2 regions of the Streptomyces sp. NPDC043867 genome follow, and region 1 is predicted to be linked to the other one. Evidence: riboswitches for the same ligand, from Rfam matches in the RefSeq annotation. Region 1 holds a riboswitch; the other holds the start of a gene.
What was found. Region 1 has a riboswitch for glycine ahead of gcvT (glycine cleavage system aminomethyltransferase GcvT). Riboswitches for the same ligand answer to the same signal wherever they lie in the genome.
Positions count from the first base shown of each region.

Region 1 (4,987 bases):
GACGCGCCCGGCGCCGCTTCCGGCGCCCGGGGCAGGTGTCCGGCCCGGTGCCCGGGCCGGTGTCACTTCCGGCACATGGCCGGTGCCGTGTCCGGTACCCGGGCCGGTGTCGTGTCCGGCGCCCGGGCCGGTGTCACGTGAGGCGCGCGGGGACCGGTGTCACTTCTGGCGCTTGTAGAACGGCAGCGCCACGACCTCGTACGGTTCGTGGCTGCCCCGGATGTCCACACCCACACCGGCCGTGCCGGGAGCGGCGTGCGTGGCGTCGACGTACGCCATGGCGACCGGCCTGCCGAGCGTCGGGGAGGGCGCGCCGGAGGTGACCTCGCCGATGACCTCACCGCCGGCGACGACGGAGTAGCCGGCGCGCGGCACGCGGCGGCCCTCGGCGACGAGCCCGACGAGCACGCGCGGCGGGTCGTCCTGCGCGCGGGCGGCGGCCGCGGACAGGGCCTCCCGGCCCACGAAGTCGCCCTCCTTCTCGAACTTCACGACCCGTCCGAGGCCCGCGTCGAAGGGGGTGAGCGACGTCGTCAGCTCGTGCCCGTACAGCGGCATGCCCGCCTCCAGGCGGAGCGTGTCGCGGCAGGACAGCCCGCAGGGGACGAGCCCGGCCGGGGCTCCCGCCTCGGTCAGCGCCTGCCACAGCTTCTCGGCGTCGGCCGGCGCCACGAACAGCTCGAAGCCGTCCTCGCCGGTGTAGCCGGTGCGCGCGATCAGCGCCGGGACGCCCGCGACCGTGCCGGGCAGACCCGCGTAGTACTTGAGGCCGTCGAGGTCGGCGTCGGTGAGGGACTTGAGGATGCCGGGGGACTCCGGGCCCTGGACCGCGATCAGCGCGTACGCCTCACGGTCGTCGCGCACCTCGGCGTCGAAACCGGCGGCCCGCTCCGTCAGCGCGTCCAGCACCACCTGGGCGTTGGAGGCGTTCGCGACCACCATGTACTCCTGCTCCCCGAGCCGGTACACGATCAGGTCGTCGAGGATGCCGCCGTCCGCGCGGACGATCATCGTGTAGCGGGCGCGGCCGACCCCGACCGAGGCGATGTTGCCGACGAGGGCGAAGTTCAGGAAGGCGGCGGCCTGCGGTCCGGTGACCGTGATCTCGCCCATGTGGGAGAGGTCGAAGAGACCGGCCCGGGTGCGCACCGCGAGGTGCTCGTCGCGCTCGGAGCCGTAGCGCAGGGGCATGTCCCAGCCGGCGAAGTCGGTCATCGTCGCGCCGAGCGACCGGTGCAGGGCGTCGAGCGCGGTGTGACGGGGGGCGTTACTGCTCATCGGTGGGGCTCCCAAGGCATGACGGCGAGGTCGTTCCTCCCCATCTGTCATCGGAACCTGAGAGGTTCATCACGACCCGGCGAACCGGTGGTCGTGACTTGCACCGTGGGTGGAGCCACTGGTCAGCGGCCCGCTTTTCAGATGTGCCTCGCCCGCGCGGTATCGGGGCCTGAGAGATTCAAGGGAGGGACTTGCTCCTTCGGCGCCCGGGGACCGATGCCCCGGGACTCTCCCGCGCGGATTCAAGCGGCCGGTATGCAGTTGGCGGGCACATCATTGCACGCATCCGTGAAACCCGGCAGGGGCGGCCCGTCCGGCCGGCGGCGGAAGACCTGTGACCGGTCTGTGGCAGGACGAGGACGGAAACGAGAGGCGTCCCGCATTACCTTCTCTTTACACTCGAATGGGATGGGACTCCGGATCCGAGGGGGAGGACGATCAGGGTGAATAGGACCACGGCGTACGCGACGGGTTCGGGACTCGCGGTGCCCGAACAGCCCGGTGTCCCGGCCCGGGAGGCGTGCGGACCGATGCCGGGACCCGTCGTCCGCGATCTGCGCGAGCGCGCGGGACACAGCCCGCACGGCCTGTCCTTCGGCGCCGCCGACGTCGTCGTGGTGACCGGTCTGCCCGGCAGCGGCAAGTCGACGCTGATGCGCCGGGCCGTGCGCGGCGCGCGCGTCGACTCCCAGGACGCCCGCGACCGCTGGGACACCCGCCTGTCCCGCTTCCTGCCGTACGCGCTCTACCGCCCCGTCGTCCGGCTCGCGCACTACACCGGACTGCACCGCACGCTGCGCTCGGGCGCCGGCGTCGTCGTGCACGACTGCGGCACACAGACCTGGGTGCGCCGCTGGCTCGCCCGCGAGGCCCGCCGCCGGGGCGGCACCCTGCACCTGCTGCTCCTCGACGTCACGCCGGACACCGCCCTGGACGGCCAGCGCGAGCGCGGCCGCGGCGTCTCGCGCTACGCGTTCCTCCGCCACCGCCGGGCGGCCGGGCTGCTGCTGCGGTCCGTCGAGAAGGGGGATCTGCCGAAGGGCTGCGGCTCGGCGGTCCTCATCGACCGGGCGGCGGCGGACGTGCTGCGCCGGATCGACTTCGGCGACTGACCCCCCGTACGCGCCCACCGGTTAGGGTTTCCAGCCGGAACAGCGGTTCACAGCAGGCGGTAGACAGATGGACATCCCGGCACAGGCGTACCCGCACCCCCATCCGCACGGCGGATGGCCAGGCAACGAACTGGAGGAGGTCCTCTCCGCGTCCCTCGGCGTGCCGTCGGCCGGTGCCCGGATCGTCGAGGTCCTCGGCCGCAGCTTCCTGTGGATCCCGCTGCCGAACGGCGGCGGCCCGCACAGCGGCCCGCTCGACCTGCCCATGCTGGAGATCGAGGGGCAGGCGTACGTCCCGGTCTTCAGCTCGGAGGAGCAGTTCCGCCAGGTCGCCGGTGCCCACATGGCGTACACGATCGCGCCCGCCGTCGAGTTCGCGCGCGGACTGCCCCCGCAGGTCGGTCTCGCGGTCAACCCGGACGGCGTGGTCGGCGTGCCGCTCCCGCCGCCCGCCGTCGCCGAACTGTGCCGCACCGGGCGGACCCCACTGGACGGACCCGCGAGCGGCGGCCGGGTCCGGCTGTTCGAACCCGACTGGCAGGACGACCCGGTCGACTTCCTGTCCGCGGCCTCGGCCGAGTTCGCCGCCACCGGTGTGGTGCTGACCGCCCGCCGCTGCCTGGCCAGCATCGAGGGCGGCGACCCGGTGATGTTCGTCGGTGTCGAACTGTCCGAATGGGAGGGCCCGGCACGGACGTACCCGCTGGACGCGCTCGGCCGGGCGCTCGGCCGGGTCCCGGTGGACCGGCCGGTGAACCTGGTCCTCCTCGACGTCGCCCAGGACCCGGTGGGCGACTGGATGCGCGCCCGGGTGCGGCCCTTCTACCTGCGGGAGTACTGAGCGGGCGGGACCCGCGCCGGACCGCGCACCCGGCGCCACGCCGGCCGGCGAAGGCGTGCGTCAAGTTCCTGTCAGGAACGCCGCTTAAGCTGGTTTCATGGCTCGGTCGAGGTGGTGACGCGCTCCCGGACGGGATGCCGTGCGAACGCCCCGGGGGCGATGGGGGAGTTCATGATGATCTGTTCGCGAAGGGGCGGTTGAGGGTGAGCGCGTCGGGCACGGCCGCGGCCGGGCAGGTCGAGCACATGCTGCGCCAGGTGACGCCCGGGCGTTACGACGCCTACGAGGCGCTCCTCAGCGCGCTCGCGAACCCGTCGAACGGCCAGATCTGGATGCTGCTCTGGCACGGCCAGGCGGGCTCGCCGGACGCCCAGTACGGGAACATGGAGGTCGGCGGCTACGGCTACGCCCCCTGCGTGACCTCGGCCCAGGAGCTGTCCGCCAGCGGCTGGAACCGCTCGTACGAGGTCGTCGACGGCCTCGACGTCGCCCGCACCCTCTACCCCGACCACTTCGGTCTCTGGCTGAACCCGCACGCCCCCGGCGGCGGCGTCGGCATCCCCTGGCTGGACCTGCGGCGCATCGCCACCGGCCTCGAGCGCCAGCCGACGGGACCGCTGCGGCTGTCGGAACCGGGCATCGAGATCCCGCAGTTCTACGCCCTCCTCACGCAGAACGCGCACCGCACCTCCGCCGTGCGCTCGCTGCGCCGCGCCTGGGTGCAGCCCGCCCTCGGCGCGCCCTACCTGGCCATCGGTCTCGACGTCTACGACACCTCCCCGTCCGCCGTCGACTCGGTGCGGGCGATGATGCAGCAGTCGATCGGCGCGGTCCCCGACGGGCTGCCCGTGTCGACCGTCGCCATGTCCGACGAGTACGACCCGGTGGCGATGTGGCTGCGCGCCAAGGCGCGGCCCTTCTACGACCGTGAGGCGCACGCGGCGCCCGCCCAGGCGCCGGCGGCCGGCGGGTACGGCTACCCGCAGCCGCGGCCGTACTGACCCCGAAAGCCGTCGCGAGAACGGCGCCCGGCCGCGTCCCTTCGACGTGCCACCGGGCGCTGACCAGCGTGCCCGAAGGCGAAAGGGCGTGATGTCCGCGTTGCGGACGAGGCGACGGGATAAGGGCCCTCGTGGACCCTTGCGGCCCAATTGCCCCGTGTCCGGCCCCCGTTACCCGCCGTCCGGATAACGGAACCCCCCTGCCCGCATCACGTTTAGGCATCCATTCACCGCCAAGTCTGGCAACAGATCGCCGAGGCGTTAAAGACTCCCGGTCCAGGGGTGTTCGCCCCTTTGTACGACGGACTGATCATGCCGCTACAGCGGCACGTGTGGGCCGGCTACCGCCGGTTGAGAGGGGTCCCTGCCAGATGACGGCACCATTGCACGAGCCGACCGCTGAAGCGGCCCCGAGCGCGGCCGAGGAAGCGGCGGTGGTCAGCGCCGATCCGAAGGCGGTTCAAGGACGCTCCCTCGGCCGGATCGCCTGGGAGCGCCTCAAGCGGGACAAGCTCGCACTCACGGGCGGTGTCGTCGTCCTCCTGCTCATCGCGGTCGCGATCCTCGCCCCCGTGATCGCCAACCTGATCGGCCAGGATCCCGAGTCCCACCACGAGGACCTGATCGACCCGCTGTTCTCCACGCCCACCGGCTCGCTGGGCGGCATCAGCGGCGACCACCTCTTCGGCGTCGAACCGGTGAGCGGCCGCGACATCTTCGCCCGCATCATCTACGGAGCCCGCATCTCGCTCCTC
Region 1 is NZ_JBWKDS010000007.1:233,864-238,850, reverse strand. Features, by position in the region: gene gcvT (glycine cleavage system aminomethyltransferase GcvT) at 160-1,278, opposite strand; glycine riboswitch at 1,313-1,425, opposite strand; glycine riboswitch at 1,426-1,523, opposite strand; gene AC069T_RS09965 (AAA family ATPase) at 1,716-2,390, shown strand; gene AC069T_RS09960 (enhanced serine sensitivity protein SseB) at 2,458-3,231, shown strand; gene AC069T_RS09955 (enhanced serine sensitivity protein SseB C-terminal domain-containing protein) at 3,435-4,232, shown strand; gene AC069T_RS09950 (ABC transporter permease) at 4,604-4,987, shown strand, end outside.

Region 2 (4,987 bases), on a different contig from region 1:
AGGAGCTCACCGAAGTGCGCATCACGGATCTGCGTGAGGGCGTCTTCTACGCCGAGCTGGTGTTCGCCAGCGGGGTCGAGGTGAGCGCGCGGCCGTCCGACGCCATAGCGCTCGCGCTGCGCACCGGGACGCCGATCTACGGCAGCGACGGGGTGCTCGACGACGCGGGTATCGCGATCCCGGACGAGCAGGAGGACGAAGTGGAGAAGTTCCGCGAGTTCCTCGACCAGATCTCTCCCGAGGACTTCGGGACCAACAGCCAGTGATGCCCCCGAACGGGGAGAGCCACGACCGGCAATTGCCGAAGGCCGGTGACGCGTCCTACGGCCCGTGGGGAGCGCATTCGGCTAGCCTTTCCCCGCGGTGGGGCACGGTAAACCACTCCTAGGGTGATTATCACCCGGCGTGCCGAGTGTGGCGATCGTTGACGCGCCCCGGGCGACTGCCTACCGTCGGGAAGGGCAGTTCAAGGACGGAGGTCGGCGTGAGAAGCAGCGGCGACGGTACGGCTGGGGGTGCCCCCGGACGCAGTCTGGGGGAGAGCGGCCCGTACCCGCTTCACGGCAACGCAGCCGGCCCCGCTCCACAGCGGCCGACACCGGTGCCGGACGAAGAGACGGTTTCCGCGGAGATCGGGTACCGCGGTCCCACGGCGTGTGCGGCGGCGGGTATCACCTACCGGCAGCTGGACTACTGGGCGCGCACCGGCCTGGTCGAGCCGAGTGTGCGACCGGCCCACGGCTCGGGGACGCAGCGTCTCTACAGCTTCCGGGACGTCGTGGTCCTGAAGATCGTCAAGCGGTTCCTCGACACGGGCGTTTCCCTGCAGAACATCCGCACCACGGTCCAGCACCTGCGTGAGCGCGGGTTCCGGGATCTGGAGCGGATGACGCTGATGAGCGACGGCGCGACGGTCTACGAGTGCACCTCGCCGGACGAGGTGCACGCGCTGCTCCAGGGAGGCCAGGGCGTCTTCGGGATCGCCGTGGGGGTCGTCTGGCGGGACGTGGAGGCTGCGCTGTCGCAGTTGCACGGCGAGCGGGTGGACACCGGCGAGACCCTCGTCGGACAGAACCCCGCGGACGAACTGGCCCGGCGGCGCAACCGAGCGGTCTGACGGCACCCGGTCCCGCCCGTGCTCCGGCGACGGACGGCGCCTTCGGCGGTGCCCCTGCCCGACGGGGCATTGTCAGTGGCGTAGGGCAGCATCGGACAGGTGAGAACCACGCCCACGATCCTGCATCTCGACATGGATGCCTTCTACGCCTCGGCCGAGCAGGCGGCCAAGCCGAGCCTGCGCGGAAAGGCCGTGGTCGTGGGCGGGCTGGGCGTGCGTGGCGTGGTGGCCACCGCCTCGTACGAGGCGCGGGTGTTCGGGGTGCACTCGGCGATGCCCATGGCGCAGGCGCGCAGGCTGGCACCCCACGCCGCCTATCTCGTGCCGCGCTTCGAGCTCTACCGGCAGGTCAGCGAGCAGGTGATGGGTCTGCTGCGGGCGCTGTCGCCGCTCGTGGAGCCGCTGAGCCTGGACGAGGCGTTCGTCGATCTGGAGGCCGGGGGGACGGCCTGGGACGAGACCTCGGCGCGGCTGGTGGCCGGGAAGCTGCGCGCGGACATCAGGGCCGTCACGGGGCTGACCGGATCGGTGGGGCTCGCCGCCTCCAAGATGCTTGCCAAGATCGCCTCGGAACAGGCCAAGCCCGACGGCCTCGTGGTGATCGAGCCGGGTTCCGAGCGGGCGCTGCTCGGGCCCCTGCCGGTGCGGACGCTGCCCGGCGTGGGGCCCGCGACCGGGGACCATCTGCGGCGGGCCGGGATCACCACGGTCGAGGAGATCGCCGAGGCGGGCGAGGACGAGCTGGTGCGGCTGGTGGGCAGGGCGCACGGGCACGCGCTGTACGCGATGGCGCTGGCGCACGACGAGCGGCCCGTGGTGGCCGAGCGGGAGGCGAAGTCGGTGTCGGTCGAGGACACCTACGAGGTGGACATCCATGACCGCGTGCGGGTCGCCGCGGAGGTGCGGCGGCTCGCCGACCGGTGTGTGCGGCGGCTGCGAGGCGCCGGGCGCTCGGGGCGGACCGTGGTGCTCAAGGTGCGGCGGTACGACTTCTCCACGCTGACCCGGTCCGAGACGCTGCGCGGGCCCACGGACGACCCCTCCGTGGTGCGCGAGGCCGCCGCCCGGCTGCTCGACGCGGTGGACACGACCGGCGGGGTGCGGCTGCTGGGCGTCGGGGTCACCGGGCTTGCCGACTACACGCAGGAGGACCTGTTCGCCCAGGCGCAGGCCGCCGCCGGGGAGCTCCTGGCGCAGGAGCAGGCCGAGGACGAGGGGGCGCGGGAAGCGGTCGGGGAGCCGGCCCGGCCGGCCGAGCGGCGCTGGCCCGCCGGGCACGACGTACGGCACGCCGAGTACGGGCACGGCTGGGTCCAGGGCAGTGGACTCGGGCGGGTGACCGTGCGGTTCGAGACGCCGTATTCGGAACCGGGGCGGGTGCGGACGTTCCGGACCGAGGATCCCGCGCTGGAGCCGGCGGACCCGCTGCCCCTGGTAGCGGGGGCCCCGGAGACCGCGGTCCCGGCGGAGGCCGCTTGGCCGGCGCCGGGCGGGACGGATGCGGAGGAGGTGTCCGGGGGGCGGGCCGGTCAGGCCTCGTCCGAACCGGCGAGCGTGCCGAAGTCGCGGTCCGTCGGGGGAGGGGACGCCAGGTCGAGCCCGTAGTGGTGGTACAGCTGGAGTTCCTGTTCCGGAGAGAGGTGGCGGCCGACACCGAAGTCGGGCGCGTCCTTGATGAGGGCCCGGTCGAAGGGGACCCGGAGCGTGCCCTCCACGACCTCGCTGGGCTCCAGCGGCACGAAGGCGTCCCGGCTGAACAGACCCGTGCGTATGGCCGCCCACTCGGGCATCCCGGTGGCGTCGTCGAGGTACACCTCGTCGACCGTGCCGATCTTGGTGCCCTTGCGGTCGAACGCCTTGCGGCCGATCAGGTTGCGCGGATCGATGTCGGTCTGCACGGGCCCTCCTCGTGGGCGCAAAACTCATCCGTAAGCACTACGAAAGAGCACATTCAGGAAGGTGGCCACTCGAAAGCCCGTGCGCTGTCCTCGCTGGTAGGCTGGCAAACGGCTGCTGACCCCGTGCGGGAGAGTCCTCCGGCGAGACCGGAGGCGCCGAAGGAGCAAATCCTCCCCGGAATCTCTCAGGCACACGTACCGCACGGACGAGGTCACTCTGGAAAGCAGGGCGGGTGTCGTCGGCTCCCGTCCTCACCGACGGTGAAAACCGGTTCGTCAGCCAAGGGCGGGCCGGTGAAGCTCTCAGGTTGAGATGACAGAGGGGGAGGCCGTCGGGGTACCCGCGTCGTGGTACCCCCCGAAGGTCGCGTCAGACCAGGAGGCCTCCGCAATGACCGCCCATCGCATTCCGCTCTCCGAGCTCGAACAGGGCATTCCCTTCGAGCAGCGCCACATCGGGCCCGACCACGAGGCCCAGGCCAAGATGCTCGCGCAGGTCGGATACGGCTCGCTCGACGAGCTGACGGCCGCCGCGGTGCCGGACGTCATCAAGAACGCCGATGCGCTCGAGCTGCCCGGAGCCCGCACCGAGGCCGAGGTCCTGACCGAGCTGCGCTCCCTCGCGGACCGCAACGAGGTACTCGACTCGATGATCGGCCTCGGCTACTACGGCACCTTCACGCCGCCGGTGATCCTGCGCAACGTCATGGAGAACCCGGCCTGGTACACCGCCTACACCCCCTACCAGCCGGAGATCTCGCAGGGCCGCCTGGAGGCGCTGCTGAACTTCCAGACCGTGGTCGCCGAGCTGACCGGCCTGCCGACGTCCGGCGCCTCGCTGCTCGACGAGGGCACCGCCGCCGCCGAGGCGATGGCGCTGTCCCGGCGCATGGGCAAGAACAAGAAGGGCCTCTTCCTCGTCGACGCGGACGCCCTCCCGCAGACCATCGCCGTCATCGAGACCCGCGCCGAGCCGACGGGCGCCGAGGTCGTGGTCGCCGACCTGAGCGCGGGCATCCCGGCCGACGTCGCCGGCCGGGAGATCAACGGCGTACTGGTCCAGTACCCGGGTGCCTCCGGTGCCGTACGCGACATCAAGCCCCTGATCGACCAGGCGCACGAGCTCGGCGCGGTGGTCACCGTCGCCGCCGACCTGCTCGCCCTGACCCTGCTCACGGCGCCCGGCGACCTCGGTGCCGACATCGCGGTCGGTACCACCCAGCGCTTCGGCGTCCCGATGGGCTTCGGCGGGCCGCACGCCGGTTACATGGCGGTGCGCGAGAAGTTCGCCCGCAGCCTGCCGGGCCGGCTCGTCGGCGTGTCCGTCGACGCGGACGGGCACAAGGCGTACCGCCTCGCCCTGCAGACCCGTGAGCAGCACATCCGCCGCGAGAAGGCCACCAGCAACATCTGTACCGCCCAGGTGCTGCTCGCCGTGATGGCGGGCATGTACGCGGTCTACCACGGCCCCGAGGGACTCAGGACGATCGCCCGGCGTACGCACCGCTACGCCACGATCCTCGCCGCGGGCCTGGAGGCCGGCGGAGTGGAGGTCGTCCACGGCTCCTACTTCGACACGCTGACCGCGCGGGTGCCGGGCCGGGCCGCCGCGATCGTGGCCGCCGCCCGCGAGGGCGGGGTCAACCTGCACCTCGTCGACGCCGACCACGTGTCGATGGCCTGCGACGAGACCACCGGGCGCAAGCAGCTGGGCGCCGTCTGGACCGCGTTCGGCGTCGAGGCCGACATCGAGGCGCTGGACGCGTCGGCCGCCGACACGCTGCCCGAGGCGCTGCTGCGCACCGACGACTACCTCGCGCACCCGGTCTTCCACCTGTACCGCTCCGAGACCGCGATGCTGCGCTACCTGCGCAGGCTCTCCGACCGGGACTACGCGCTCGACCGCGGCATGATCCCGCTGGGCTCCTGCACGATGAAGCTCAACGCGACCACCGAGATGGAGCCGGTCACC
Region 2 is NZ_JBWKDS010000024.1:7,783-12,769, forward strand. Features, by position in the region: gene AC069T_RS23280 (bifunctional nuclease family protein) at 1-266, shown strand, start outside; gene AC069T_RS23285 (MerR family transcriptional regulator) at 485-1,117, shown strand; gene AC069T_RS23290 (DNA polymerase IV) at 1,217-2,722, shown strand; gene AC069T_RS23295 (PRC-barrel domain-containing protein) at 2,647-3,015, opposite strand; glycine riboswitch at 3,132-3,226, shown strand; gene gcvP (aminomethyl-transferring glycine dehydrogenase) at 3,407-4,987, shown strand, end outside.
Region 2: linked by a shared signal. The riboswitch ahead of gcvP (aminomethyl-transferring glycine dehydrogenase) and the one ahead of gcvT (glycine cleavage system aminomethyltransferase GcvT) in region 1 are both predicted to bind glycine.